DNA from 3 places in the Pseudoalteromonas xiamenensis genome. Region 1 is predicted to be linked to each of the others. Evidence: predicted binding sites of a transcription regulator. Region 1 holds the regulator's gene; each other region holds the start of a gene.

Region 1 (10,277 bases):
AAAGCCAAATGGCTAAATGGGGGTAGACCGACTTCTTGACGTTCAGACAACGCAAAACGCGCGAAATCTTGATAACCATTGTTGACCAAATCCTGGAGTAGCGGATGTTCCGGAAAATGTGTTTGCAATAGCACTTTACCCGGCTCTCCGCTACGACCTGCTCGGCCCGCAACCTGAGTGATGAGCTGTGCCATGTGTTCTGTTGCTCTGAAATCACTGGAGTAAAGTCCCGAATCGACATCTAAAATCACAACTAATGCAACGTCAGGAAAGTGATGGCCTTTCGCCAGCATTTGCGTACCTACTAACACCCGAGCTCCGCCACGACGAATTTCTTCAAGCGCTTCTTCAAAGGAGCCTTTCTTGCGAGTTGTATCTCGGTCTATCCGAGTAATGGGTGTATTGGGTAAATGCGCACTCAAAAACTCGGCAACCTGCTCAGTTCCAAGTCCCGTCGGCATAATTTGTGTACTGCCGCAGTCCGGGCATTGTCTAGGGATTGTGTTGACGTCTCCGCAGTGATGGCAAATGAGTTGAGCGATGCTTTTATGATAAGTTGCATTGCTTGAGCAGCGATGGCAATTACTCAACCATCCACATTCATGACAAATTAGTGTAGGAGCAAACCCACGACGATTAAGAAACACCATCACCTGTTTACCTCGCGCTAAGGTGTCTTGGATGGTTTGCAAAGTGATACCGGCAAAACCTTGTTGCGCTATTTGGCCTTTCATATCGACCAAATGAAATTGATTTGCGGTGGCCGTTTGTGCTCGTTGTGACAACGTGAGCAGGCGATACTTGTTAGAAATGGCATGTTGTAGCGACTCTAACGCAGGAGTTGCACTGCCTAGTATCATTGGAATTTGATGTGTAGCGGCACGATACGCGGCCAAATCGCGAGCGTGATAGCGCAATCCGTCTTGTTGTTTGAACGACGCATCGTGTTCTTCATCCACGATGACCATTCCGAGTTTCGCAAATGGGAGAAATATGCTTGAACGAGTGCCAATGACGATAGCACACTCGTTAGTTTCAACTTGTCTCCAGACTTCCAAGCGCTCGTTGTCACTGAGGTTGGAGTGCCACAATGCAATGGGGAGATTAGCAAAGCGTTTGCGAAAGCGATTGACGGTTTGAGGTGTCAAACCAATTTCGGGCACTAACACGAGCGCTTGTTGGCCTCGTTTCACGATGTCTTCAAGTGCTTGTAGGTAAACTTCAGTTTTGCCGCTACCGGTTATCCCTTCCAGAAGAAAACAGCTAAAAGCATCTACCTGTTTGATGGCGGCGCAAGCCGTTGCTTGTTCGGCGTTGAGTACAGGCTTATGATTAATCTGGATCACGTCGGACTGCCAGGTAGTCGGGGGGCAATAAAGCGTTCAACCAGAGACTTGTCTTCAAGCGATGTGATTTGCGCCTGAGTGAAACCCAGTGCTTTTATCTCACCGATACTACAAGCTCGGTTTTCAATTAAGTAATCCAACAGTGCTTGTTGCTTTTTACCTCGCACTTTTGCGGACCCTTGTTCACTCGGTTTCAACATCTGTGTCGCGAGCTTGTCAATGGCATCACCGTTTCGCAGTGCCGCAGGTAAGGCGGTAAACAGAGTTTCACCAAGAGGAAAGCAATAGTAACGAGAGCAAAATTGTAAGAACTTTAGATACGTGGCGGTGAGTATGGGCTGCTCGTCGATGACCTCATAAATTGATTTCAATTTGTCGACTGCAAGAGCCGTGTCTTCTTTAATAGCGAGCACGACGCCAACTAATTCACGTTTTCCGAAAGGTACGCGTACGCGCTTGCCGATCGCCAGTTTTGAACGATGAGACTCATCGACTAGGTAATCGAAAGTTCGATTTAACGGGACTTTTAGAGCTACTTCAACGAGTTTCATAATATCGACACAATCAATTACACAGCGTTACTTTACTAAAGGCACGACAAAAAACCCAGCGGCCGTATTCATTCCGATCAGAAAGAAAAGAAAAGATCATTTTTTGCTTGTCGTTTGTACAGATTCTACATTAGAATACGCGACCACTAAATTTGTTTAACTACGTATGGTGCCAGACTTCGGGTTTGGAGAGCGATACGGCCTTACCTCAGAGGTTACTATGAAAGAAGGTATCCACCCACAGTACCAATCGAGCAACGCAACTTGCTCATGTGGCAACAAGTTCGAACTACGTTCAACGCTTTGTAAAGACATTCACTTAGACGTTTGTAATCAGTGTCACCCATTCTACACTGGTCAACAAAAAATCGTTGATACAGGTGGTCGTGTTGATCGCTTCAACAAGCGTTTTGCTGCTTTCGGTAGCAAAAAATAATTACAGACTCGTCGATGAGTTTTGTAATGAAAAAAAGCGCCTAAAGGCGCTTTTTTGCTATATAGGCTTTTTCAGTAACGGTTATCGTATACATCCATCCGGTTCCTGTGCATTCGAACACGCAGAAATGCCCTTCCGCTTTTCATCACATCCGAGTTTATTTGTTGAGAGCCAAAGAAAACACGCATAAATACGCCGCTCGATGGGAATGGTTTATATAGAGTAATAACTCTATTAATTTTATTTATGCTTAATATTTCTTCTGAGTGTTAGAACCTAGTCAGCTTCTTTACTATAGTAAATTCAATAATCCCTTGCGGAAATACGCAGACGTAACAACGTGCTCAATAGATTAAATGTGCACAAATTTGACCTGAAACTGGGTGGGTATTCATTTTTGAATTATCAGTAGTTAATAAAGTTGTAGTCAATTGCTTTGAACGTGAAGCTAAAATGTTCAATTTTAGTCCTTTATGTTTTTTTATTGCGTTTGAATGAAAAAGTGGTTGAGTATTCAACTTTATGAATGAAAAAATGCGTTAGTTTTATCCATTTTGTCGCAAAAACAGTGCACCCTTGCCAAAGTAAATGAAGTAAAAATTGGGTTATATTCTAAGAAAATGCTGCGAAAGGTCGGCAACAGGATAGACCTGATAGTGCTTGAATATATTTTAAAAAACAGTATTGTGAATAAACGCTAGAGGTTATTTTTACTGACACGCCGTTGTCACGCTAAACCGCTAGGGTAAGATTTAAGCAATACTGATATTTCACTCTCACTCTCAACATTGCAGGAAAAAATCGCGTCATGACTGATTTTCGTCAAAAAGCGTTGGACTACCACGCGCACCCCGTTCCAGGAAAAATTAGTGTCGAATTAACTAAGCCGGCAGAAACGGTTAGGGATCTCGCTTTGGCCTACAGCCCAGGTGTAGCAGAACCTGTTCGTGAAATTGCAGAAGATCCAGCGAATGCATACAAATACACGGCCAAAGGGAATATGGTTGCGGTTATCAGTAATGGTACAGCGATTCTTGGTCTAGGTAATTTAGGTCCTTTGGCATCAAAACCAGTAATGGAAGGTAAAGCGTTATTGTTTAAACGCTTCGCAGGCTTAGATTCAATTGATATTGAAGTTAAACATAAAACGACCGAAGACTTTATCAACACGGTTGCCAATATCGCAGATACGTTTGGTGGTATTAATCTTGAAGACATTAAAGCGCCTGAATGTTTTGAAATTGAAAAGGCACTAATCGAACGGTGTGATATTCCAGTGTTCCATGACGATCAACACGGTACTGCAATCGTGACGGCGGCAGGTATGCTGAATGCGCTAGAGATCCAAGGTAAAGATATTCACGATGCGATTATCGTGTGTTTGGGCGCAGGCGCGGCAGCGATTGCTTGTATGGAACTGCTGATCAAATGCGGTGCGCAGCGTGAGCACATTTACATGCTTGATCGTAAAGGGGTTATTCATACACGCCGTGAAGACCTGAATGAATATAAAAAGCTATTTGCTAACAACACGGATAAACGTACATTACAGGACGTGATTGCCGATGCGGACGTGTTTGTCGGTGTATCTGGCCCTGACCTTATTTCAGCTGAAGACTTAAAACTGATGGCAGACAACCCAGTTGTATTTGCATGTTCAAATCCAGATCCTGAAATCAGCCCTGAAGTAGCACACAGTGCTCGTAATGACTTAATCATGGCAACAGGTCGCTCAGATTATCCGAACCAAGTAAATAACGTACTTTGTTTCCCGTTTATTTTCCGCGGTGCGTTAGATGTACGTGCAACAGCAATCAATGATGCAATGAAAATTGCAGCGGTAGAAGCCATTCGCAGCATTGCAAAAGAGCCTGTACCTGCTCAAGTACTTAAAGCATCAGATGTTGACGCGCTTGAATTTGGGAAAGAATACATCATTCCAAAACCCATGGATCCGCGTTTATTGCCTCGCATCGCTAAAGCGGTCGCACAAGCGGCGATTGATTCGGGCGTTGCTCAAATTCCAATGCCAGACAACTACATGGCATAAATTGCAGTGCAATTAGAGTGAAAAAAGCCTCGCGATGCGAGGCTTTTTATTAGTAATTAATCTTCTTCGATGATTGGTACTTCAAGTCCCATCTCAATCATAATCTTGCGCACTTCGGCAGGCACTTTTTCTGGATTATCTTTACGTAAGTCTTCATCGGATGGCAATGGTTGGCCTGTAAACGCATGTAGAAAGGCCTCGCACAGTAGTTCACTGTTTGTCGCATGTCTCAAGTTATTGACTTGGCGACGTGTACGCTCGTCCGTCAGTACTTTTAATACGTTTAATGGAATCGATACGGTGATCTTTTTTACTTGTTCTGATTTTTTACCGTGTTCTGCATAAGGGTGAACATACTCACCATTCCAAGTTGCCATAATCTTTTATTGCCTCAGTGTTGGGTAATGCCAATACGACTGCATTCGTGGTTCATACTAAACTAGTCTCAACAGGAAATGTAGGTTGATTTACATTTCGATTGTGAGCATCGCTTTCACCATTCGCGCTGGATCAAAAACTCAGTCGTATTAGCATGGTACTAATAGGAAGTGGCGAAATTTTATCGGTTTAAAAAAGATAGTCAAATACTAGTTATTTAGCCATTTAGGCGTATAAATGTTTTGACTTCCGATAGATCATGGTCTAACCTTTTAGACGTCTAAACATCCATAAATCTAGGTGTCATTATGAGTCTGTCAAATAAAGCGACGATTGCAGTCAGAAATGGAATTGAAGCCGATAAGCATCACGGTGCAGTCGTACCGCCTCTGTATTTATCGACGACGTATTCGTTTGCTGATTTCAACGTAAAGCGCGCTTATGACTACGGTCGTAGCGGAAACCCGAATCGCGACATTTTGGCCGATACCTTAGCGCAACTTGAAGGTGGTGCGAAAGGGATCATTACGGCGACGGGAATGGCGGCTGTACACCTAGTGACACAACTGTTAAATCATGACGATACATTGGTTATTCCACATGATTGCTATGGTGGCAGTTATCGATTGTTCACATCATTGGCAAAACGCGGTTTACTGAAACTGCAAGTCGTGGATTTAACCAATCCAGAGAACTATCAAACGGTGATTGGTGCCAAGCCAAAAGTGATTTGGATTGAAACGCCAAGCAACCCTATTTTACGACTCACTGATATATCTGCCATTGTTGATGTTGCCAAGCAGTGTGGTGCACTGGTTGCTGCAGACAATACCTTTTTATCGCCTGGCTTGCAGAATCCGATTCAATTTGGTGTGGACATTGTGGTGCATTCAACCACGAAATACATTAACGGCCATTCGGATGTGGTTGGAGGTGCCGTGATAGCCAAAACGCAAGAGTTAGGCGAGGAATTAGCATGGTGGGCGAATAACATCGGTATTACCGGTGCGCCGTTCGATAGCTACTTAACGCTACGTGGACTTCGCACATTAAACGTTCGTTTAAAACAGCATCAAGAAAACGCCTTAGCGATTGCTGAATATCTTGAACAATCCTCTTTCGTAAAGAAAGTGTATTATCCAGGACTTAAATCTCATCCTCAACATGAGCTTGCGAAACAGCAACAACGTGGTTTTGGTGGGATGGTCAGTTTTGATATTCAGGGTGGATTAAATGACGCTGCGGCATTCTTAACGTCCCTCAAACAATTTTCGCTCGCAGAATCCTTGGGTGGAGTGGAAAGCTTGATTTGTCATCCAGCGACCATGACTCATGCTGGTATGGAACCTCAAGCGCGACTCGAGGCAGGCGTTGGTGATACACTAATTAGAATTTCTGTGGGTATTGAAGACGTTAGAGATTTACTGGCCGATTTAGAAAGTGCGTTTACTATGGTACGCCCTGGCGAAGTAAAAGTTGCATCCGTAGATACTCAGCAACAGCAAAACAACCAAGATAATTTACAGGCATTCAATTTAGTGCCTGCAACTCCGGCACTATGGTAAGAATATGACACAAGCAGTACATAAATTTGGTGGGTCGAGCTTAAGCTCGGCCTCTCGTTATCAGGCCGTAGCGAATATTATTTTAGGTCAATGTGTGGCGGGCGATTGCGTTGTTGTGTCGGCGGCAGGTAAAACCACGAATACACTAGTCAAATTGTGGCAAAGTCACACTCAAAGCGATACTCAGGCTGTAAGTGATATTTTGTTGCAACTTGAATCACAACAAACGCAATTGATCAGTGAGCTGCTGCAAGGGGATTTACAGCGTCACTTATTAAATTTATTGCACGCGGAGTTAAAAGCTATTGCGTCGCAAAGTGAACAAAAGCAGTTACATGAAGCTTCTTTGTTGGCTCATGGTGAAGTTTGGTCTGCTCGTTTACTTGCGCATTATTTACAGCATTTAGGTGTGGCGGCAAAGAATATTGATGCCCGCCAGTTATTTACATTGCATCATGGCCAATTGGTTGAGCAAAAAAATGTGCAGGCGTGTGGCGAGCTAATCGCTATTGATCAAATAAATGTTGTGACGGGTTTTATTGCTAGTGACAGTGAAGGAACTACGGTAACGCTAGGCCGCAATGGCAGTGATTACAGCGCGACTTTGTTGGCAAGTTATGTTCATGCCCAGAGTGTATCAATTTGGACCGACACACAAGGTGTGTACAGCACGGATCCGCGTAAAGTGTCCAATGCAATTAAGTACCCTAAAGTATGCCGAGGACAAGCTAACTTATTGGCACGTCTTGGTAACCCGGTATTGCATGCAAAAACATTGTCGCCATTGAAAAATACAGAAATAAAACTGGTGGTACGTTCGAGTTATGAGCCGGAAGCGACGCCAACAGAAGTGGTCAAAGAAGGGTACAGTAAAGCAAAGCGCTTTATCACCACCTTCGAAAATCAAGATTTGCTACGTGTAGAACAACTTCAAGCAGGTGAAGTGCGCGATTTGAGTCAGCTCATCCAGCACAGCATTCATCACTTTTCTCAAGTTGGAGACGTGTTCTTGATGGTGCCAGCTGCCTTCACTCATGTTGTCGTACAACAGTTACAGGGCAGAGCAAATCTGGTTGGTTCGAATCTAAACGGCTGTGCAGTAGTGGCTGCACAAAACGAAGTCAGCAGCTTGAAGAAGCAAGCTCGTCTGTTATTGGATGAGCAAGAAGTTGTGGTTCGTTTTGAACATGAAGCAGGCGATTATGCACTGTTTCTGACCGATCAACTGATCGACAGCGACGCGTTGGCCTCATTGCATGACAAATTAGTCACCAAAGGCCAAGAATTGGCGATTATAGTGGCGGGTTTGGGCAATGTTGGCGAAGTGTTTATTGAACAATGCAAAGACCAAATAGCCCATTTACAACAGCAATTCGATGTAAAAGTAGTTGCTTTGCTGCGCAGTGAAAGCATGCTTTTTGCAGCTAGTGGGATTAACTTGGACAATTGGCAAACCCAATGGAGCGTTGAGTCGTTACCTTACGCCAAAGAAGATTTACTCGCGCGGATCGTGGAGCTAGATTACGAGCACAAAGTAGTCATTGATATCACGGCGAGTGAAGCATTTAGCCAATTGTACCCGGACTTTGTTGCTGCAGACTGCCATTTGATTAGTGCCAATAAATATGCTGGAACAGCTGAATTAAATTGGTATGAATCATTACGAAGCCGATTAAAAGAACGCAACTTGTATTGGCGTTACAACACGAGTGTGGGTGCTGGATTGCCAATCAATTTCGCATTAGCGGACTTACAAAACAGTGGTGACCGCGTTATTGAAGTGGAAGGGGTGTTTTCAGGCACGTTGTCTTGGCTCTGTAGCCAGTACGATGGTACAAAAGCTTTCTCTGATTTGGTACTTGAAGCACAAGCACTGGGATTCACCGAGCCGGATCCAAGAGAAGATTTATCTGGTCGAGATATGCAGCGTAAGCTGCTTATTTTGGCTCGAGACCTTGGTTTATCACTAAACTTGGATGACATCGAATTAAGCCCCCTAATGCCAGAGGTACTAGCACACGGCGACTGGAATGCCTTTCTGGCCAATCGAGCATTGCTGGATAGCTTTATTGCTCTGAAAGCCGAAGAAGCAGCCCGAGAAGGTTGTGTGCTTCGCTATACCGGTGCTTTAACGCTACGAGATGGTAAAGTAACAGCAAAAGTTGGAGTCGCACACGTTGGTGCCACTTCGGCACTGGCTAATCTCACGCCAGGTGATAACATTTTTGTGATACGTAGCCAGTGGTACCAAAACAATCCATTGGTTATCCAAGGACCAGGGGCTGGAAAAGAAGTGACTGCGGCGGGCATTCATTCCGATTTATACTGGCTTACTCAACAGCTTCGTTAGAATGTAAAACTCGTCTTGAATATAAAGAACGCACCAACAGGTGCGTTCTTTATATCTAAAAACAGTGACAAACCAAGTTAAAATAGCTCATTCGTTGACACTGGCGCATCCTCAAAAGGAGTGTCTGTACCGTCATCTAACACGTATTTAGTGGGTTGGGTTTCTGGCAAAAAGTACTCAAATCGACTGGTATGGTCATTGCGATTTGTTAGTAAGCCTGTTTTCAAATCAATTCGAACGGATACTAGGCCCGGTGGTGGCTCAATTGGTGCGTAAGGCTCATCTTCTAGCGCCACGCGCATGTAGTCTACCCAGGCTGGTAGTGCCGTTTTAGCACCGGACTCGGAGCCCGCAAGCTGATTTTGCTCAAGATTCGCGTTGTATGCCGCACGACCTAACGGTTTTCCTGCATCATCAAAGCCCACCCAAACTGTCGTTAATACATTGCGGTTAAAACCACTGAACCAGGTGTCGACAGCATCATTCGTCGTTCCCGTCTTACCGGATAAGTCTTTACGTTTTAGCGCTTGTGCACGCCAGCCTGTACCACTCCAGCCCGTTTTATGACGCCAACTTCCTCCTCCTTGGATGGTGCTTTTCATTGCATCGGCAACAAGAAAAGCATTTTGCTCAGAAATAACCGAAGGGGCGCATGCATGCTCTGCAGATTCCGCCATGGCTTCATCACACGCCAGAATAGGTTCATGAGTGAACACGGTAGTACCAAAAGCATCTTGGATCTCAGTAACAAAATAGGGCGTTATTAGCTTCCCGCCGTTAGCAAAACTGCTTATGCCTCGAGCGAGCTCCAGCGGCGTCATTGCTGCACTGCCCAAAGCGAGTGACTCGCTGCGCACAATGTCCTGCTCTTGGAAGCCAAACTTCAATAGATGGTCAGCGGTCTTTTGTAAACCGACCCCACGCAGTAATCTAACTGACACCACGTTTTTAGATTGCGCCAATGCACGACGAATTCGGATGGGCCCGTCATAAACATCAGGGCTGTTTTTTGGGCGCCATGCCACGCCTTGGCTTTTATCCCAGTGATTAATTGGTGCGTCATTCATGATACTGGCAAGTGTGTACCCATTGTCGAGTGCCGCGGAATAAATGAATGGTTTAATGTTTGAGCCAACTTGACGTTTTGCCTGAGTTGCACGGTTAAATTGGCTTTGTTCGAAGCTATAACCACCCACTAAAGCTTTTATCCGGCCATCTTGAGGATCAAGAGAGACCAAAGCGCTTGTCGCAACGGGTAATTGTGCAAGCTGCCAAAGGTCACCTTTGTTACGTACAAACACGAGCATACCAGGTGCTAAGATCTCCTTTGCCGACTTCGGCGCATCACCTTGTTTATCCTCGTTAATGTATTCTCTTGCCCAAGCAAGACCGCTCCATTCAAGGGTCAACGTTTCACCTTTGGTATTGATGACTTGTGCACTTTTTTCATCGACCGATTGGACAACAACAGGACGCAGTAATCCAAAGGCTTCTTGTTCTTTAAGTGCTTTAACGATGAGGTCCGTATTCCACGGAAGGTCGATTTCAGGCAACCACAGGCGTTTTACTGGGCCTCGATAGCCGTGTCGTTCATCGTAATC
Region 2 (10,277 bases), 1.0 Mb from region 1:
GCCCACATAGAAAGGATAAAAATGGCGCAAATCAAACTAGATAACAGTAAAAACTTTTGTTTCATTGATAAGTTGCTTAACTGCATTGTTGTGATTACCTGTCTGGATGGTTCACCATTAACTGTAATCTATATTCATGAATTCGCACGTAATGTGGGTGTTTTTGTCGGGAGAAGTGAGTTTGAACGAAGTAAAGGGCTTTAAATTGGCGAAATGCAGATAGCTCGCCAAAGCTATCTGCAAAGCAAAGATTAACGTACTTTACTCTTTCGGATCATTTTATAGAGTAATTCGGGTGAGAAACGTGAAACCCAAGCGGCTAGTCGCTCCTTGAAGCCACCAACGACAATATAATTTTTGTTTTTGAGTAGTGCCGCGAGTGTTTTTTGCGCGAACTCCTGTGCTGACATGGCATTTGCTTGCGCATTGTCCATTTCACCTAGCGGCTTTCCATCCCCTGTTAGCGCGTTTATCGAAACATCCGTTTTTACAAAGCCAGGGAACACGTTGGCGACCGTGAGTCCCGTATCGCCAAGTTCTGCGCGAAGTGAATTTCCCCACATGTGAAGCGCGGCTTTCGCTGCGCTGTAACTGCCTCGATATTGCGTCCCAACGAGGCCGGCGACGCTAGACACGAAGACAACTTTTCCCTTTTGTGCAATAAGGGTATCTAACGCAATACGCGTGAGCTGAAGCTGGGCAAAGAAATCGACTTCAAACAAGCGACGGTCTGTCTCAATCGTAGTATCGATAATCAGAGCTCGTTGGCTGAGCCCTGCGTTATTGATGAGCCAATCAATATGTCCATACTGTGCCCGGATTGTGGTTAACGCAGTTTCACACGCGGCGGTGTCGGTAATGTCAAGTGGAAGGCAAAGATGAGAATCTGCGTTGTTCATTTTTAAACGAACCAGTTCCAGTGCGTCCTTGCGTCTCGCACTCAACACGACTTTCGCCCCCAACGCGGCGAATTGAATGGCAAGCGCTTCTCCAATACCGCCTGAAGCACCCGTTATCCAGATGACTTTGTTTGTTATTGTTGTCATTGTGCATCTAAAATGAGTCTTAATGATTCGAATATGACACGTTCTTTTAACAGATTCGACCTCTATTTATCGGTTTTCTGGTAATATGCTCCGGTTTTAATGTGGAAATAGAAGTGAATTATGTTAACGCCGTTCTTCCAACACGATGAAAATTACGTTGTCATTAGCCGTGAACAAGGCAGTGCCTTTGCTAAGCAAATCGCAGATGACTTCAATCCCTTGCATGACATTGATGCAAAAAAGTTTTGTGTTCCAGGAGATTTACTCTTTTCACTTGTATTGGAACACTATGGTGTTAGCCAATCCATGACATTCAGCTTTGCGGGAATGGTTGATGAGACATCACGCCTTGAATTTCCTGAAGCAAGTAGTGAAATTAAAATCGTTAGTGGCGAAAAAACCATGCTGGTGGTGGAGCGTGAAGGTGAGTCGAGTTTGTGTAAAACACTCGTTGAAACGCTGATCCGCAATTATGTCGCATTCTCTGGTACGACTTTCCCTCATGTCATTATTCCACTTATGGCTGAGCAGGATGTGATGATTAATCCTGCTCGCCCTATGGTTATCTATGAATCGATGAGTATTTCTTTAGAAAAACTCGACATCAAAACAGTGGATTTGGAACCTGGAAAGCATGAATTTAGCTTTGATGGTAAACGAGGCAAGATAGTGCTTCGATTCGATCTCGTTAGTGATGGAGTCGTGGTTGGTCATGGTGAAAAGCACATGCTGGTATCAGGCATTAAATCGTACTGTGAACAAGAAGTCGCTTCTTTGATTGAGTACTACAACAATCGTAAAACGACACTTCGCTAAACCGAGTTCAACGGTGTGCTCGTCCAATTGATGTTACATCAGGATGAGCACTTACTAATCTGTTAAGGGCTGGTATAATAGAGACTTACTGTTAAAAGCGAGTCACTATGTCCTTCCAATCTTTGAGCCTTGATCCAATCCTGTTGGAAACCCTGACTAAACTGGGGTTCACTTCACCGACGCCAATTCAACGTGATGCAATTCCTGCCGTACTTACTGGCAACGATCTGCTTGCGAGTGCTGAAACGGGCAGTGGGAAAACGGCAGCCTTTTTATTGCCTGTGTTAAACCAAATAATGAAGCACTCGGACCTTGGGATCCCAAGAGCCCTTGTCCTTGCACCGACACGTGAATTAGCTCAGCAAATTATGAAGCATGGTGAAGCATTAGCGGAGGACACGTCAATTCAGTTTGTTCTGTTACAAGGTGGAGCAAATATCGGTCCTCAGTGTGAAAAGCTTGAAAAAGGTGTTGATATTGTGGTGGCGACGCCTGGGCGATTATTGGATCACCTAATTAAAGGCTCCCTAAAATTAGACGATATCCAAAGCGTTGTTTTCGACGAAGCGGATCGCCTGTTAGACATGGGGTTCAAAGATGAAATTCAACGTATTCGACGACGGTTACCTGCTCGTCGCCAATCTTTACTCTTTTCCGCCACGATAGACAAAGCCATTGAAGAATTGGCGCAAACACTGCTACAGAATCCGATAAGGGTAAGTGTTGAAGGAACCAATAAAGCTGCTACGCCAATTACACAACAGTTTTTTGCCGTTGATGAAGAGAAAAAGCAAAAATTGGCGGCGTATTTAATTGGCAAAAACAATTGGCGTCAAGTGTTGGTTTTTGCACGAACAAAACAATTAGTGGATGAGTACGTAAAAGAGTTTAATTTAGATGGGTTGCAAGCTTCCGCACTGCATGGCGACAAAACTCAAGGCCACAGAAACAAAGCCCTAGAGCAATTTAAAGAAGGGAAAATTCGCGTATTGGTTGCAACCGATGTTGCCGCCCGAGGGATAGACATTCCTGAATTGTCTGTTGTGATGAATTTGGAACTCCCGTTTGTAGCAGAAGATTACATTCATCGTATCGGGCGAACAGGGCGTGCTGGTAAAGAAGGCTTGGCACTGTCGTTTGTCAGCGTAGATGAAGACTGGATGCTACAAGAGTTAGAAGTCCTGCTCGATGAGCGTTTGACACCTCAATGGGTTTCAGGGTTTGAACCGGATTTAACACGAGAGCCAAAGAGTATCAAACGGAATTCCACGAGCGCTCGAAAAGCAAGAGATAAGAAACGCATTCTTGGGCAGCGAGCGAAGAAGCGTCGTTAAGCTCGGAGTAACTCGTTATTCGGAGTAAGTACTAAAAGATAAAAAGCCATGCATTGGCAATTGCATGGCTTTTAGCAAGCATATAGGAATTTTTCGGGATTAAGCTGATACGGCTGATATTTGCTTTTCAGCAAGGCAAAGCTCCATCGTCGCTTTCAATAATCGATAAAGATTCATGGATGCGTCAATTTCTTCTTTGCGGTTGGTTAAGCTTTCAATGTTTAAACCAAGCGGTACATCTAAATGTGAGCAACTTTTTAGGATTAAATCGAGGTTTTCTCGACAAATACGGATGGATTCACTTAGAGGTTCCTTTGAATCTAAGATCCGCCATTTTGTTGCCTCTGGAACGGAAATGCCTAGCCACTCCATAAACGTAAGTGTTTTTTCACCACCACAAGGTGTAAACGTTAAAATGATACGCTTTGGCTCAATCCCTTGTTGGCGACAGGTTCTTGCATAGCTAGTGATTAAATCAATCGTCGCTTGTGCGTTGTAAACGGCTTGAGAAATAAAGAACTCACAACCTTGTGCCGTTTTCTCAATGAGACGTTGGTGTTCATTACGCTTGTTTGCATGACGTTCAGCAATCGTCACACCGCCTAAAAAGAACGACTCATCATGGGACTCAAGCGTTTGATATGCGTCATTTAAAGACAGTTTTATGTCTCCGTGCGACGATGGACTCCCCACTAATACAAGGTTTTTTAGGCCATATTCGCGCTTAGTTTCGTTTAGCCATTCACTAAATTCCGCTTTACCTCGCTGTGCCACACTCTTATAAGTTATGACGTCTAAATGTGAAATTTCTCGCAAAAGTTGACTGTATTTACGTGGGTCAACGGTTTGCTTAAAAGGGAATGGACGTGGCAGCTCAGTGCGGCTGCTTTCATCTTGAATGTCATAAATCACCACACCGTCATATTCAATTTCATGCAGGCGACCTAACAGTTTTTCAGCAATACTTTTTAATTGCTCGTCGTCTGTGCCGTGTTTTGGTGGTGTGGTACCAATCAAGTAGACCCCCTGATTAGGGTCTAAAATTTTCTCTTCGAGTGAAAGCGCCATGTTCCTCATTCCCAGCGTAATCTTGCTTATAGGATGTAATATAGCAGCCATTTAGACGTCTAGATAGATTTTTTTGGTGAAAGAATTTCAATGATTATGAATTTTGTTCATGTTGATTTGCGCAATAAAGAGGGAAGAGTAAGAGATTTCAATTGGTTAAAGCTGAAGACACATAAAGCTTGGGACAGAAATTGAATGGAAAATTACGTTAAAAATGGGGGATGAGGAAAAAGCAAACTGAGACAAGCTCAGTTTGCTAACAAGGACCGATTACTTTTTCTTGCAGGTTTCAACAACGCACGTCATGTTGCCTGTACCATCTTGTGTAGGTGCCCAACCACCTGCCACCGCAGGCGTTTGTTCAATTGGCATAGCTTTAACTGAATTAGAAAGCTCTTTCATTTTCTTTTTATTGATTTTTAACATGGTGAATTTCCTTTTTATTTTTCAGAGGTTGCTATCTACTTGGAGAATCGACAATAAAATTATTTTTTCTTACACGTTTCAACAACGCACGTCATGTTACCTGTGCCATCTTGTGTAGGAGCCCAGCCACCTGCTACTGCTGGGGTTTGCTCGATTGGCATTGCCTTAACTGAGTTAGACAATTCTTTCATTTTCTTCTTATTGATTTTCAACATAGTGAATTTCCTTTTATAGGTTAACGAAGTGATTACTTCTTGAACTAACGTGCCATTGAAGAATAATTTAGTCAATATTTTATTCATTAAAAATTAACAAAATTAAATAATAAATTTACCTTTTATTGCATCTATGTCCTTATCTAGCTGTAATTAAATGAATTTTTTGTCATTGGGGCAGAGAGGTTTTTTTTATTATTTTCCTTTGTGAATTAAAGCGAAGGTGTTCGAGAGAATTGAGATTTACATCAAAACAATTGTTTACATAATTTAGCGCAGCTTTTTCGGTAAGTTTCCTATTTTGGGGCATAATGTGAGGTTGAAGAACGAGGAGCATGGCATTCAATTCATCGCAAATTGTTTGAACGTTTTGCGGAAATTGGGTGCTATGAAGGGACAATGATAACAAAGTTGAGTTCTATGAATTTCAAATTATTAGCAACAAGTATGGCGGTTGCACTCGCGCTTAGCGGATGTGCGACAACAAAGAATAATGATGCAAGCCAAATGGTGGCTGCAGCCTCAAGCAATAAAGTCTTCTCTCAAGATTATGTGTTGGAAGAGTTAGATAATGGCCTTAGAGTCATGGTCGTTAAAACTGACTATCCAGACGTAGTCTCGCTACAAATTCCTGTTTCCGTAGGTTCTAGAAATGAAGTCGAAGCGGGTAAAACCGGTTTTGCGCATTTCTTTGAACATATGATGTTTAAAGGGTCGAAGAAGTTTCCACAAGATGTCTATTCAGATATTTTAAAGAATTCAGGCGTCGATAATCGTGCCTATACAACGAATGATTACACCAATTACCACCTTAACTTTTCTAAAGAACATTTGGATAAAGTGCTCGAAATCCAAGCGGATATCTTCCAAGATTTAACGTACTCAGAAGAACAGTTCAGGACAGAAGCGTTAACGGTAAAAGGTGAATACCTAAAAAATAATGCAAGTCCTGTCCGTAAGCTGTTAAGTGCGGTTAGAAAAGAAGCTTTCGACAAACATACCTATAAACACACGACAATGGGCTTTTTTGAAGACATTGAGGCGATGCCGGATCAAATGGCTTACGGCCAAGAATTCTTCAAGCATTTCTACAAACCAGAAAACGTATCGCTAGTTATCGTGGGTGATGTTGACCCGAAAGAAACGATCGCAATGGTGAAAAAACATTGGGGAGCATGGAAAAAAGGCAATTACTCAGTCGATATTCCTAAAGAGCCTAAGCAAGCTGCGCCGCGTTATGTTCATGAGAAATATGATGGACTTCCAGGACATTGGCTGTTGGTCTCTTATAAAGGTACGCCTTGGATCCCAACGAAAAAAGACCGCTCTGCTTTGGATTTAATTTCTCAGCTGTATTTTTCGGAAAATTCTGAATTGTACCAAGAGCTAGTTGTTGAAAAGCAGATCGCAAGTCAGATGTTTACTTATAATCCTGAGACTAAAGACACTGGTTTAATACACGTTTTTGTCAAAGTAGATAAAGAAAGTGACTTAGCGGTAGCACGTGATGCGATTAATCGCACTTACGCTAAAGCTCGTACAGAACTTGTCTCAGAAGAAAAACTTGCTGCGCTTAAATCAAATTTGAAATACAGCTTTATCAATGGTCTTGATTCTTCTCAGGCGATTGCTGATGTACTTGCAAGCTACATGCATTTTGAACGTAATCCAGAAGTGATTAACGAACTGTACGCGAGCTCAGATGCGGTAACCGCAGAAGATATTCGTCGTATTGCAAACGAATATTTCGTTGATTCGAGCCGTACTACCGTGACCATGTCAGCTCTTGATAAGGTCGCGGGTTTTGATAAAGAAGTGTCGCTTGAAAACTTAGTTGTGCAGGCAAGCAAGCCGACCGAGCGTCATTTCAAGGTACTAGACAAGAGCAATGCATCACCGTTGGTGGATGTTAACTTCCTTTTCTACACCGGTGCTGCAGCCGACCCTAAAGGTAAGAAAGGGGTAGCGGCACTGACGGCGGCAATGATTGCCAAAGGCGGAAGCCAAACGAAATCATTCAAAGAAATTCAAAAGGCGTTGTATCCGATCGCGGGTAGTTTTTCATATCAAATCGATAAAGAAATGCTGTCATTTCGTGGACGAGTGCACAAAGATAACGCGGACAAATGGTACGCGCTGGTCTCTGAACAACTTCTTAATCCTGGCTTCAGAGAAGATGATTTCAATCGTTTGAAGAAGGAGCTGATTGATAACATCAAATCAGGTTTGAAAGCATCAAACGATGAAGAACTAGGTAAAGAAGTGCTGTATAGCGCACTTTATCAAGGTCATCCTTACGCTTCATACAACTTAGGCGATCTTTCCGATTTAGAAGCCTTAACGCTAGATGACGTTAAAGCTTTCTATCGTGCAGAGCTTACACAAGCGAAACTAAACCTTGGGATCACTGGGGCACTGAATAGCGATGTAAAAGCAAAAATGCTGACGGACTTAACGCGCTTACCGCTTGGCAATGAATCTCGCTTAAGTGTGCCAGATGCACCTACATTAAAGGGCAAACACGCAACAATCGTAGAGAAAAGTGCTCAATCGACCGCGGTTTCATTTGGTTTCCCAATTGATACCGTGCGTTCAAGTAAAGATTGGACAGCGCTATGGCTTGTGCGTTCGTACTTTGGTGAACACCGCAGTTCAAATAGTTTCCTGTATCAACGAATTCGCCAAGTTCGAGGCATGAACTATGGTGACTATGCGTATATCGAGTATTTCCCACGTGGTATGTTCCAAACTAAACCTGATGCAAATTTAGGTCGCTCGGAACAAATTTTCCAAGTGTGGTTGCGTCCACTTCGTTCAAACAACGACGCGCAGTTTGCGTCTCGCGTTGCTTTGTTTGAGTTGGATAAATTGATTAAAGAGGGTATGTCTTCATCCGATTTTGAGGCCACACGTAACTTCCTGACGAATTTCGTTCCACAACTTGTTGCGAGTCAAGACCGTCAACTGGGCTATGCACTTGATAGTGAGTTCTACAACACAGAGAGTTTCGTTGAATATGTTCGTAAGCAACTAGCGAGTCTCACCGTTGAAGACGTAAACCGAGTGATCCGTGAAAACTTACAAACTGAAAACATGCACTATGTGTTCATCACGGGTGATGCGAAAGACATGCAAGCTCGTCTTGCCAAAGAACAAACCTCGCCAATGACGTACAATACGGAAAAGCCAGCAGAGTTAGTGACCGAAGACTCTGAAATTGCGAAATACCCTCTAGGTATTCCGGCTAAAAACATCGAAGTGATGAACGTTGAGGATGTCTTTAAGTAACGTTTTACCTACGGTAAATTGATACTAAATTAAGCCGCATTTTGCAATTGACGCGAAATGCGGTTTTTTTGTTCGTGTTTGTGCTAAAAAGTTATTATATATAACGATAAGTGCAATTGTGTATCGCCACATCAGATTGGAATTTAGGTAGACTATCCCAATATTGATGCGACGGGTATTTTGAAGAGGTGAACCATGCGTCACGAGATTTGGCAAAAACTAAGAGAAGAAGCAACGGATTTAGTAACACGAGAGCCGCTGCTTGCAAGTCACGTATATTCTAGTGTGCTGAATCATGAATGTTTGGGTTCTGCACTTAGCTTTATCGTTGCACATAAGCTTTCAGATGCCGTTGTATCTGCATTTACAATCAGAGAATTATTCGACCAAGCCTTCGTAGATTGTGACCGTATGTTGACGCACGTAGCTCACGATATAAAAGCGGTTAAAGATCGCGACCCCGCTGCCGATAGTTATCTCAACGTGTTATTAAATTTGAAAGGTTTCCATGCAATCCAAGCTCATCGACTGGCTCACTGTTTATGGCGACAAAACCGAAAAGAACTCGCTCGCTTTGTCCAAAGCCGTACCTCCGAAGTATTTGGTGTTGACATCCATCCTGCTTGTAAAGTCGGTCATGGTATTATGTTTGACCATGCGACTGGTATAGTCATTGGTGAAACCGCGGTAATTGGAAATAACGTTTCTATCCTTCAGGGCGTTACGCTTGGTGGGACGGGTAACGAGCAGGGCGATCGCCATCCAAAAATCAGAGATGGCGTGCTTATCGGTGCAGGTGCGAAAGTGTTGGGTAACATCATTGTGGGTGAAGGCGCTCGCGTCGGTGCTGGCTCTGTTGTCTTGAAAGCAGTTCCTGAGCACACTACTGTTGTGGGGATTCCTGCAAAAGTCGTTGGTAAAGCGTGTGTTTGTCCGGCAGAAAGCATGGACCAAAACTTCCTAGAAGAGCAAAATGATGATGAAGCCGCATTGGCGGTTGCATCGATAAAGTAAACCCGCTACTTTGAGCAGATTGTTCACCTTTTATTGAATGTGATGAAGATAAAAGACATTGCGCTGCTCCTTGCTGGCATACTAATCGGATTTTCTACTCGTGGATTGATTAGTGACACATTGTTCGATCAATCCTCCTCAGAACAAGCTTCCCCTGTAAAAACGAAGACTCCAGAACCCCTGACCCATGAGGCAGTGCGCCAGCGAAGCGCGCAATCAAAGACTGCCGTGAGCATCGTTGCTCAGCCAGTAAATCAAGCCGCGATCCTAGAACTGAATGAAGCGCGAGAAGCAGAGAAAGATACGGTGTTTCGACTAGAAAAAGAGAACGCACGTCTTTTGGCTGAGCTGGCGAATTTGCAAAGTGAGATCAACGCCAATTCAACAATGCCTGAGATGGCGGAACAGCTTCGCAACATCTTCATACAAGAGAATCGAGATCCTGTTTTTGCTGATGAAACCGAAATGCAGGTCAGAGATTTTATTTATCAATTTGGTTTTTCAGAGCGTGTCGAAGTCAAGCAAGTAGGGTGTAAAACTAGTGTGTGCGAGATTCATTTCGTGCCTAAAGATTCTGACGAGTTTGATTCTAAACTGTGGCGGGAACTGAGTGACAAGTTGCATGAAACACCGTGGTGGAAGAAATTTCAAGCCATGACCTCCCGCTCTACGGATGAACAACTGGTTATTTTTGCCACAACTCAATGGCAAAAGACACCACAAGAAACACAATAATTGCAGAGATTTATTTTGCCAAAGTACGGCTACTGAACGAATTAAATTCAATTAAACAGCACAGGTATTTGGCAATATTTTACGTTTTGAGTAGGGTGCTTACGATTTCGTTGAAATAGATGCAATGTGACTGATAATTTGCCCATCCACTAGATCGGTGACCAAAGGTTTGCTGTGATCGATCTCTGACACGTTTTTTATCACGATTTCATCTTGCTTTGTAATGCTGTAACCACGAGCCAGAACTTGCAGCGGACTAACACTGTTTAATTGTGCACTTAACATGGCCAAGCGTTTGTTGTGCGTATCTAAATGCTGCCCAATTGCACGCTCTA
Region 3 (10,277 bases), 400 kb from region 1:
ACGAGTAAGGTTTATTCGTCGCGGGGTTTTTCGTCGTTGTGATCGCTCGTGACATACCAGCGAAAAATACGGACACTTCGGCAAATACTTTTTGTACTGACTCCGAAAGCGGGGTGTTGGCATCAATGGTACTAGCCATCATGATGTTGCCCGTTTCATTAAAGATATAATATTTTTTTGCTTCGATGTTGTTTGGATTTTTTACTGCTGGCTTCAGCGGTACCGTTTGGTCAGATGTTGCCATAATCATTCCTTTTTCTGCGGTGAATTTAGATGTTTAAGTTATTTATTTTATTAATCAAGGGTTTAAGGTGTTTTTATTTCTTTTTTCTACATTGGCTGAATGACTAAAAGAATTCTAGGTCAGCTGTGACTCGCCGTTATTGAGCAAATGTGAGTAATTTCTTTGTTAATATAGTTAATGATTTAGTTTCATTCTAGTTACACAGTCTTACAGTTTTAATTTATTGTTTTATAGGGATAACCTATGCAGTTTATTTGGGTCTTTAAATTTTTGTACTTAAATTCCCCCAAGTATTCGCAATTTATGTGTTTTTATTGTTAAATGTCTTGGCGCGATTTTAGGTGCGCTAACATTTTTTTAGGGAATAAAAATGAAAAAAACACTTCTTGCGCTTTGCGCATTAGGAATGACAAATCTTACTTTTGCAGACGTTGCTAACGAATATGGCGAAACGCAAAGCCTGCTCGTCAATGAAGATGTTAAAACGCTTCATATCGTTGATATTAATGCTGATAATCGTAAAGACTTAGTGTGGGTCACTTCAGATGGCAGTGTTAAGTACAAACTACGCAATAATGATGCGAAAGCAACGTTAGATACCTTACCGGGTACGCGTTGGCGTTTAGAGTATGCGAACGATAAAGGATTGAAGTTTATTGATTTTACTCAAAATGGTGGTGTGATTACCGTTAATGGTCGCTATTTTTTCAAAATTACAGAGTTAATGATGACAGAAAATGGCGAATTATCATTTTGTACATCTAAATCGGAAGGTTTGAATCGTACCGACTGTGGTTGGAACTATCGTGTAACCGATATTCTACCAAATATGATGAAAGGGACTGATGATGACACTGGCTGGGATTGGGTCGCCTATAGATTAGTTCAATAAGCAACTGTACTGTTCAATAAAAAAGGCCGGTTCATGACCAGCCTTTTTTTATTCATTTGGTTATTACAGGCCAGCAGCTGCGCGTAACGCATCCGCTTTGTCTGTTTTTTCCCAGCTGAATGCAGTGAACGTATCATTGCCCACCGTCATTTCAAACGGTTCGCGACCAAAGTGGCCGTACGCAGCAGTCATTTGGTACATTGGGTGAAGAAGGTCAAGCATCTTCGTAATACCATATGGGCGTAAATCAAAGTGCTCACGTACCAGTTCTACTAATTTATCTTCAGACACTTTACCTGTTCCGAATGTTTCAATAGAGATTGATGTTGGCTCTGCCACACCGATAGCGTAAGAAACTTGAATTTCACATTTGTCTGCAAGGCCTGCAGCTACGATGTTTTTAGCAACGTAACGGCCTGCATATGCTGCAGAACGGTCAACTTTAGATGGATCTTTACCTGAGAACGCACCACCACCGTGACGAGCCATACCGCCGTATGTATCTACAATAATTTTACGACCGGTCAAACCACAGTCGCCTACTGGACCACCAATAACAAAACGGCCAGTTGGGTTAATGAAATATTTCGTATTTTCAGTTAACAACTCTGCAGGAAGCGTGTGCTTGATAATGTTTTCCATTACTGCGTTGACTAAGTCTTCTTGCTTGATGTCTGGGTTGTGTTGAGTTGAAAGTACCACGGCGTCAATTGCGACTGGTTTACCATCTTCATAGATAAACGTTACTTGAGATTTCGCATCTGGACGTAACCAAGGAAGAATACCAGACTTACGCGCTTCAGCTTGACGCTCTACGAGACGGTGTGAATAGTAGATTGGCGCAGGCATAAGAGTCGGTGTTTCGTTTGTCGCATAACCGAACATAAGACCTTGGTCACCAGCACCTTGTTCTTCAGGCTTTGAACGGTCAACGCCTTGCGCGATTTCAGGTGATTGTTGACCGATTAGGTTCATGATGCCGCATGTATCGCCATCAAAACCAACGAATGAAGATGTGTAGCCGATGTCGGTGATTACTTTACGTGTAATTGACTCAAGATCGACCCATGCGTTTGTTGTTACTTCACCTGAGATGATAGCAACACCAGTTTTAACCATTGTTTCACAGGCTACGCGCGCGTGTTTGTCTTGTGCAATAATCGCATCCAAAACCGCATCAGAAATTTGATCTGCGATTTTATCCGGATGTCCCTCAGAAACTGATTCAGAAGTGAATAAATGTCTTGCCATTGTATTTAAGCTCACAATTATTTTTGCGCTCACAAACTACGTTAACAGCGCACCAACGAAAATTAAGGGCGTCATTTTATCGAAAAGCATTGCGGTTGCCTAGTTTTTTTACGCCTAGACGTCCGTGTTGCATTAATTTTTTTCAAGTAACTAAAACTGGTTACAAAATTCAAGCTTGTTCCTATTTTTTCTTATTATTAAGCGTTGCAGGACTGGCTCCAATAAGTAAAAATGGGGTTCAATTTACCCGCGCAGAACTATTAATCTAGGAGAATTCATGCCATCTCGCAAAGAACTCGCGAATGCGATCCGCGTTTTGTCGATGGACGCAGTACAAAAAGCTAAATCAGGTCACCCAGGCGCCCCTATGGGCATGGCGGATATCGCCGAAGTCCTTTGGCGCGATTATCTAAAGCACAATCCAAATAACCCTGATTGGTATGACCGTGACCGCTTTGTGCTGTCAAATGGCCATGGATCAATGCTGATTTATTCTTTGCTACACCTTGCAGGTTACGATTTGTCGATTGATGACTTGAAGAATTTTCGTCAACTTCACTCAAAAACACCAGGTCACCCAGAGTATGGTTATGCGCCAGGGATTGAAACTACGACAGGTCCTCTAGGTCAAGGCATCACTAATGCTGTTGGTATGGCTATCGCTGAAAAAGCGCTTGCAGCCCAATTTAACCGCGGCGAATATAACATTGTTGATCACCACACTTATGCATTTTTAGGTGATGGCTGTTTGATGGAAGGTATCTCTCACGAAGCGTGTTCACTCGCGGGAACACTAGGTCTTGGTAAGCTTATCGCATTTTGGGATGACAATGGCATTTCAATCGATGGTCACGTGGAAGGTTGGTTTACCGATGACACAGTAAAGCGTTTTGAGTCTTACGGTTGGCATGTTATCGGTGGTGTTGATGGGCATGACAGTGATGCTATTAAAGCAGCTATCGAAGCGGCTCGTGCAGAAACGGAGAGACCTACACTAATCTGTTGTAAAACAGTGATTGGCTACGGCTCGCCAAATAAGTCAGGCAGTCACGATTGTCACGGTGCACCGCTTGGCGATGAAGAAATTGCAGCAGCACGTGAGTTCTTAGGTTGGAAACACCCGGCATTTGAAATTCCAGAAGACGTGTATGCAAAATGGGATGCAACGTCACGCGGACAGCAAGCGCAAAGTCATTGGTTAATTAAATTTACTCAATATCAACTTGAGTATCCAGAGCTTGCTGCTGAATTTGAACGCCGTATGAAGAATGAACTTCCAGTAGACTGGAAAGAAAAGTCGGATGCATACATTGCGTCATTGCAAGCAAACCCTGCAAACCCTGCAACGCGTAAAGCGTCACAAAATGCGCTAAATGCGTTTGGTCCATTACTGCCAGAGTTTATGGGCGGTTCTGCAGACTTGGCGGGCTCAAACCTTACCTTATGGGATGGCTCTAAAGGCCTTACTGCTGGTGATGCGTCAGGCAACTACGTGTTCTACGGTGTACGTGAATTTGGTATGTCGGCGATCATGAATGGTATTGCACTTCATAAAGGTTTTATCCCATACGGTGCTACATTCCTAATGTTCATGGAGTATGCGCGTAATGCAGTTCGTATGGCTGCTTTAATGAAACAACCGAGCATTTTCGTTTACACGCACGATTCAATCGGATTAGGTGAAGATGGTCCAACGCACCAACCTGTAGAGCAAATCGCAAGTATGCGTATGACGCCAAATCTTATTAATTGGCGTCCATGTGACCAAGTTGAGTCAGCGGTTGCGTGGCAACAGGCGATTGAGCGTAAAGATGGTCCTACATCACTTATTTTCTCTCGCCAAAATCTTGAGCAACAGGCTCGCACGGATGAACAAGTTGCAGCGATTAAGCGCGGAGGTTACGTACTAAGCTGTGATGGCTCACCTGAAATCATCCTTATTGCAACTGGTTCTGAAGTCCAGCTTGCGGTTGATGCAGCTGAAGTGTTACGTGGCAAAGGTAAGAACGTTCGTGTGGTTTCAATGCCTTCTACGGATGCATTTGACGCACAGTCGGCTGAATACCAAGAAAGCGTATTGCCGCGTTCAATTACCCGTCGTGTAGCTATTGAAGCGGGTATTAGTGACTTCTGGTACAAATACGTCGGCTTAAATGGCGCGATTGTAGGCATGACGACCTTTGGTGAGTCTGCACCTGCAGGTGAGCTATTCAAGCTGTTCGGATTTACGGTTGAAAATGTGGTAGAAAAAGCAGAAGCGTTATTCTAATCTCATTAACCCAGGTATAAAAAACCCGCTCAATGAGCGGGTTTTTTTCGATTAGTACAATAACATCACCATTCGTGACGAAAGTGAAGTGGACTAAGCCACTTATACTTTAAATTGTGAAACCGATAAACGAAGTTCTTCAGCGAGTTTTGCTACTTCAGAACTCGATATGGACGTTTGGTTAGCACCTTCCGCCGTCTGTTCCGCAATAGCAACAATTGACTCTAAGCGTTCACTGATTTCTTGTGCCACTTGTTGTTGCTCTTGCGCCGCAGTTGCAATTTCTTCACTCACATCGTGAGCTTGAGAAACGGCTTGAGTAATTGAATTAAGTGCTTGTGCAGCTAAATCACTTTGCTCAACACACGACTCTGCTTGATGTTTGCCTTTCGACATTGCATGTACCGCTTCCTGAGCACCACTTTGCAGTGACTCAATCATCGTTTGAATTTCTTGCGTTGACTCTTGCGTTTTACTTGCAAGCGAACGTACTTCATCCGCTACAACCGCAAAGCCTCTACCTTGTTCACCTGCACGAGCCGCTTCAATCGCAGCATTAAGTGCAAGAAGGTTAGTTTGCTCCGCAATACCACGAATTACATCCAAAATGCTACCAATGGATGCGCTGTCTTGGTGGAGTTTATTGATAACGCGAGAGGCTTCATCGACTTCGCGAGCAAGTTGCTCAATCGTGTGTTTATTCTCGTTAGAGATACCTTTTACACGCTCAGCTTCTTTATCTGCGTTTTTAATTTCTAAGAGCGCTTGGTGTGCACTGTTGCTTACACCATGCGAGGTGCTACTCATTTCAGTTGTTGCAGTCGCAGCTTGCTCAACTTGTGCTTGCTGGTTGCGAATCGCTTGACTTGACTCTGTCGTAATCGCAGATGTTTCTTCTGAAGCGGCAGCAAGCTGCGTCGAGCGAGATACAATACCCGTGATTAGCTCACGCAGATTATCGATTAAGCTATTACATGAGCGAGCAAGCTCACCAAATTCGTCCTTTGCTTTATCATCGAGTCGTTGTGTCATGTCGCCACGAGCAACAATGTCCAGAATGCGGTTAACTTCAGCAAGTGGAGTGGTAATTTTGCTGATCGTTGCATAGGCTACACCGATAGCGATCAGTGTCGCGATGATCATGCCCATCCACGTCCATAAATTTGCCGAATCGACGTCTTCTCGAACGCCTTTTTGTAATTTGAAAGCGACTTCACTGGCTTCAAGCAACAGCTCATCTAGCTGGGTTAACGCTGCGTTTGTTGCTTTTTCTGCGTCTTCTAACTCTTTTTGCGTCATCTCAATCGCATTGATTAGGCGACGTTGATTCTCAACTAAACCATTTGATCCTGAAACGTTCTTCTGTACAGCAGCAAAATAGTTGTTGAGGTCATTCAACATATCAGCATCCAGTTTTTGGACGATAGGTGTGAGTAACGCCATGCTTTTTTCAAGCTCAGTGATGAAATAAGCTTGCTCGCGTTTTACGATTTCAAGCGTATTTAAATTATCAACCGTCAATATATCTGTGCTTTTAGAAACCAATGAAGTGAAATTAGTTTCCATGTTATTAGCCGCTTGAGCCGCACGTTTATCCATGTCAGCAAAGCCATCTAAATCGATAATATCGAGTACGACCGTGTTTGCATCTTCAGCCGCCGTTTCAAGCGCCTCAAGTTGTGTACGAGTAGACTTTTTAAGCGACAATTCAAGCGCTTTATCTTTCATTAGATTATCAACAGACTTTAAAAATGCCTGATAGGTTTCACCAACTTCATTCGCGCTTTTTGTTAACTTCGCATTATTGTTATGGCTTACAACCGTCTTTAACTCTTGATAAGTGCTATCAAACGTTTCTTTACGTTTTGCAAAAGCACCCTTTAACGTTGAAAGTTTATCTTCTGATTTGGCGTAAAAGCTACCTTGCGCCACTTTACTCATCAATGAGAATTCTACCTGCAACTCTGAACTTTTATCCAAAGCTGGTAGAGACAGGGTATTAACTAACTGAGTGGAGCTGTCAATATTTGCTATTCTCATCAAGGAGTTACCCCCAATCATAAGTAATAGCAACGTGATGAAGATAAACCCACCCCAAATACGCTGGCTGACGGTTAGATTCATAGAATATTCCAAATTTACTAATCGAATTGAATACTTATCGGAATTATGTAGGATAAGTTAAGTCTTTTATAGCAGATGTCAGCAATAATTTCAGTTAAATAGGTTAAATGTTTGCATCTACTTTTATAAATTCTTGTGTGTCTAAATTCAGTAATGTCATGGCACCTCCCCAAACGTAACCGGTATCTAATGCTATAATATTAGAACGTTCCGTTTTTCCTTCTAAAGCAGCCCAATGTCCAAAGACGAGGTTGCAAGGTGGCGTTTTGAGCGCGGGGTGCTTAAACCAAGGGATCAAGGACCCATCACTGTCTACACCTTCTTTGTTTGACAGGTTGAGTTCGCCATTTGGTTCTAAAAAACGCATTCGAGTGAAGACGTTAACGATTGCTCTAAATCGAATAAACTCGTCACTTGAAACGACGTCCTTTACAGATGCTTCACCATACATCGCTTTAAAAAAATTTTTAGCGTCGTTGCCTTGGTAACACCTTGACGCTTCTCGCGAAAAGGCGAGTGCTTGTTCTTTTGTCCAAGTTGGGTAAATGCCAGCATGGCTTATCAACGTGTCTGATGCATGATGATAAAGAGCAAGCGGCTGTGAGGATAAAAAACACAGCAGATTTTCTTTCTCGGGATATGCAAACAGTGTTGCTAACTTATCTTTCGGGTTTGGTGCTTTTCCGAGTGCTTGGCAAGCAAGTAAATGCAAATCATGATTGCCAAGTGTGATAGAGACACTGGCTGCGTGTTTTTCTAAAAAGTAAGACACGCCAGCGAGTCTGGGCCTCTTGCAACAATGTCGCCGACACAATATAAGTGGTCTTGGCTTGGATTGAAGTCGACGATGTCCAACAACGTCTGTAAAGGTTCAAAACAACCCTGTAAGTCACCGACAACGTAATTTGCCATTGATTAGTGCAAAATGTTCGGCGTGCTTAAACGAAAGACCGTGATAGGCGCTTGGAATTGATGACCAAATTCGTTGCGCATCACATAGTAGCCTTGCATTGTACCTACTGGTGTGTCGAGTACGGCGCCACTTGTATATTTGTAGCTTTCACCCGGGCGAATAGTTGGGGTTTCACCAACCACACCTTCGCCTTCAACTTCCGATTCTTTGCCATTTGCATCGGTGATTAGCCAATAACGGCTTTCTAGTGTTGCATTACACAAACTATGGTTTTTGATGGTAATCGTGTACGCAAAGACATATTTGTCTTGTTCAGGCTCAGATTGAGCTTCAACGTAAAAGGTTTCGACAGAAACCTTTATCGGTGAATTTAAATTACGGTTGTCTGTCATGGAGATAGTTAGCAATTGCGATGAACTGAGTTAAAGATATGTTTTCTGCACGGAGTGTTGCATCGACACCTAGTTCTGCCAGTTCTGCTTCAGTGAGTAGGTTAGATAAGCTGTTTCGTAGTGTTTTACGGCGTTGATTGAACGCTTCCAAACACACCGTGTTGAGCAATTTTGTACTTTTCGCCGTTCTTGCACTTGGATCTTTCGGGATCAAACGTACTACAGCAGAGTCCACTTTAGGTGCTGGTTTAAAGCACGTTGGTGGGACTTCAATAACAGGCATTGCGTGGCAATAGTATTGCGTCATAACGCTTAAACGACCAAACGCTTTGCTACCAGGACTTGCCACCATACGGTTAACCACTTCTTTTTGTAGCATGAAGTGCATATGTTCGACATTATCCACGAATTCAAACAAATGAAATAGCAGAGGAGTTGAAACGTTGTAGGGTAGGTTACCAAATATTTTTAGTTTTTTGTCGTCTTTAATAAGCGATGAAAAATCAAACTTCATCGCGTCGCCTTGATTGACGGTCAATTTAGGACCTAAAAAAGGATGATGGATCAAACGCTCAGCTAGATCCTTATCCAATTCAACAACAGTAAGATGACCCGATAACTCTGCAACCGGCTCTGTGATGGCACCAAGACCTGGACCGATTTCAACGAGATTATCGCCAGGTTTTGGGTCTATGGCAGTCACAATTTTGTCGATGATCATGTCATCGTTTAGAAAGTTTTGGCCAAAACGCTTACGAGCGCGGTGACCTAAGTGTACATTATCGTTCATGAATTTTGTGTTTTCTCTGTAGCAAGTTTAATTGCTTCACGGATAGCTAAATCAAAACTACCTACTTCAACGTCACCTGTTCCTGCTAAATCCAATGCAGTGCCGTGATCAACAGAGGTACGGATAAAAGGTAGCCCGAGCGTAATATTTACGGAATTTCCAAATCCCTTATATTTTAACACAGGTAATCCCTGATCGTGATACATTGCGAGTACCGCGTCCGCATTATCTAAATATTTCGCTTGGAAAAGCGTGTCCGCAGGCAGTGGACCGATGAAATTCATCCCTTCTTGATTGAGCAACTCAAGTGCTGGACGGATTGTGTCAATTTCTTCGCGGCCTAAATGACCATCTTCACCCGCGTGTGGGTTGAGTCCGCAAACAAGAATCCGTGGGTTTTCAATGCCAAACTTTGTTCTCAAATCGTTATGAAGAATACGAGCGACTTTGCTTAGGCGTTCTGCGGTAATCGCGCGCGAAACATATTCGAGAGGAATGTGCGTGGTGACTAAAGCCACACGTAGACCTTCAGTTGCCAACATCATCACGACATGAGACGTATTCGATTGTTGAGCAAAGTATTCAGTGTGCCCGCTGAACGAGATACCAGATCGATTGATTATGCCTTTGTGTACAGGACCGGTAACGACTGCGGCAAAGGTATCATCCATGTTTTTCTCAGAGGCAATGCGAAGTGTGTCTAAAACATACTGACCATTACTTTCATTGAGTTTTCCAGCTTCTACCTCTGCGCCTAAATCAACTTGAAGGCAATATATTGATCCCGCAGGTGTCGGTTCTGCAGGTTTTGTTGGGTCAAAGGGGATGACGTTAAGCGCAAGTCCAAGCATCTTAGCACGGTCGATGAGTAGTTGACTGTCAGCTACCGTGACCAGCTGAGCTGGCCACGCTTTTTGCGCTAATTTAACTACTAAATCAGGTCCGATACCCGCAGGTTCCCCTGGTGTAATCGCAATCCGTAACGTCATTATTTATCTGCCGGTAAAACTTCAACGTGCGCTTGTTCGCGCATTTCATTTTGCCACTTAAAGCTCTCTTCTTTAAACTTACGGTTAAACAGAATGCCGTGTGCGCGGTTGCGTTTAGCGATTTCTGTTTTGTCTGCAGTACGCCTATCTAGAAGTTGAACAATGTGCCAGCCATAAGTTGTTCTGAACGGCTCTGAAATTTGCCCTTTTTCAAGTGACGCCAATGTATCGCGGAAAGCTGGAACATAGGTATTCGGGTCAGTCCAATCGTATTCGCCGCCTTTAAGCGCAGAACCCGGGTCTTCAGAATGTTTCTTCGCAAGCTCTGCAAAATCAGCCTTACCTTCACGTAAATCTTTTAAAAAACCTTCTAACATCGTCTTGGCTTTTTCTTCGCTCAAGATAATCGACGG

What was found. Region 1 encodes MetJ, which represses methionine synthesis genes. Its sites were predicted from a motif close to TAGACGTCTAGACGTCTA; they were not measured.
Region 2: a site for MetJ is predicted at 4,309-4,326, ahead of NI389_RS06415 (methylenetetrahydrofolate reductase). Genes of this name have one in related genera too.
Region 3: a site for MetJ is predicted at 2,495-2,512, ahead of metK (methionine adenosyltransferase). Genes of this name have one in related genera too.

Annotation. Positions count from the first base shown of each region.
Region 1 covers NZ_CP099917.1:2,427,898-2,438,174, forward strand. The annotation lists partial or broken gene priA (primosomal protein N') at 1-1,897, opposite strand, end outside; gene rpmE (50S ribosomal protein L31) at 2,118-2,333, shown strand; gene NI389_RS11285 (malic enzyme-like NAD(P)-binding protein) at 3,142-4,383, shown strand; gene metJ (met regulon transcriptional regulator MetJ) at 4,440-4,760, opposite strand; gene metB (cystathionine gamma-synthase) at 5,070-6,326, shown strand; gene metL (bifunctional aspartate kinase/homoserine dehydrogenase II) at 6,331-8,676, shown strand; gene NI389_RS11305 (penicillin-binding protein 1A) at 8,754-10,277, opposite strand, start outside.
Region 2 covers NZ_CP099917.1:1,386,929-1,397,205, reverse strand. The annotation lists gene NI389_RS06435 (methyl-accepting chemotaxis protein) at 1-65, opposite strand, end outside; gene NI389_RS06430 (SDR family oxidoreductase) at 252-1,046, opposite strand; gene NI389_RS06425 (DUF3581 family protein) at 1,167-1,862, shown strand; gene NI389_RS06420 (DEAD/DEAH box helicase) at 1,970-3,196, shown strand; gene NI389_RS06415 (methylenetetrahydrofolate reductase) at 3,296-4,264, opposite strand; gene NI389_RS06410 (hypothetical protein) at 4,535-4,690, opposite strand; gene NI389_RS06405 (hypothetical protein) at 4,750-4,905, opposite strand; gene NI389_RS06400 (M16 family metallopeptidase) at 5,326-8,193, shown strand; gene cysE (serine O-acetyltransferase) at 8,389-9,207, shown strand; gene NI389_RS06390 (hypothetical protein) at 9,250-9,942, shown strand; gene xseA (exodeoxyribonuclease VII large subunit) at 10,042-10,277, opposite strand, start outside.
Region 3 covers NZ_CP099917.1:2,831,792-2,842,068, forward strand. The annotation lists gene NI389_RS13120 (hypothetical protein) at 1-244, opposite strand, end outside; gene NI389_RS13125 (hypothetical protein) at 615-1,136, shown strand; gene metK (methionine adenosyltransferase) at 1,200-2,387, opposite strand; gene tkt (transketolase) at 2,665-4,656, shown strand; gene NI389_RS13140 (methyl-accepting chemotaxis protein) at 4,759-6,780, opposite strand; partial or broken gene NI389_RS13145 (symmetrical bis(5'-nucleosyl)-tetraphosphatase) at 6,884-7,692, opposite strand; gene apaG (Co2+/Mg2+ efflux protein ApaG) at 7,696-8,085, opposite strand; gene rsmA (16S rRNA (adenine(1518)-N(6)/adenine(1519)-N(6))-dimethyltransferase RsmA) at 8,069-8,875, opposite strand; gene pdxA (4-hydroxythreonine-4-phosphate dehydrogenase PdxA) at 8,872-9,864, opposite strand; gene surA (peptidylprolyl isomerase SurA) at 9,864-10,277, opposite strand, start outside.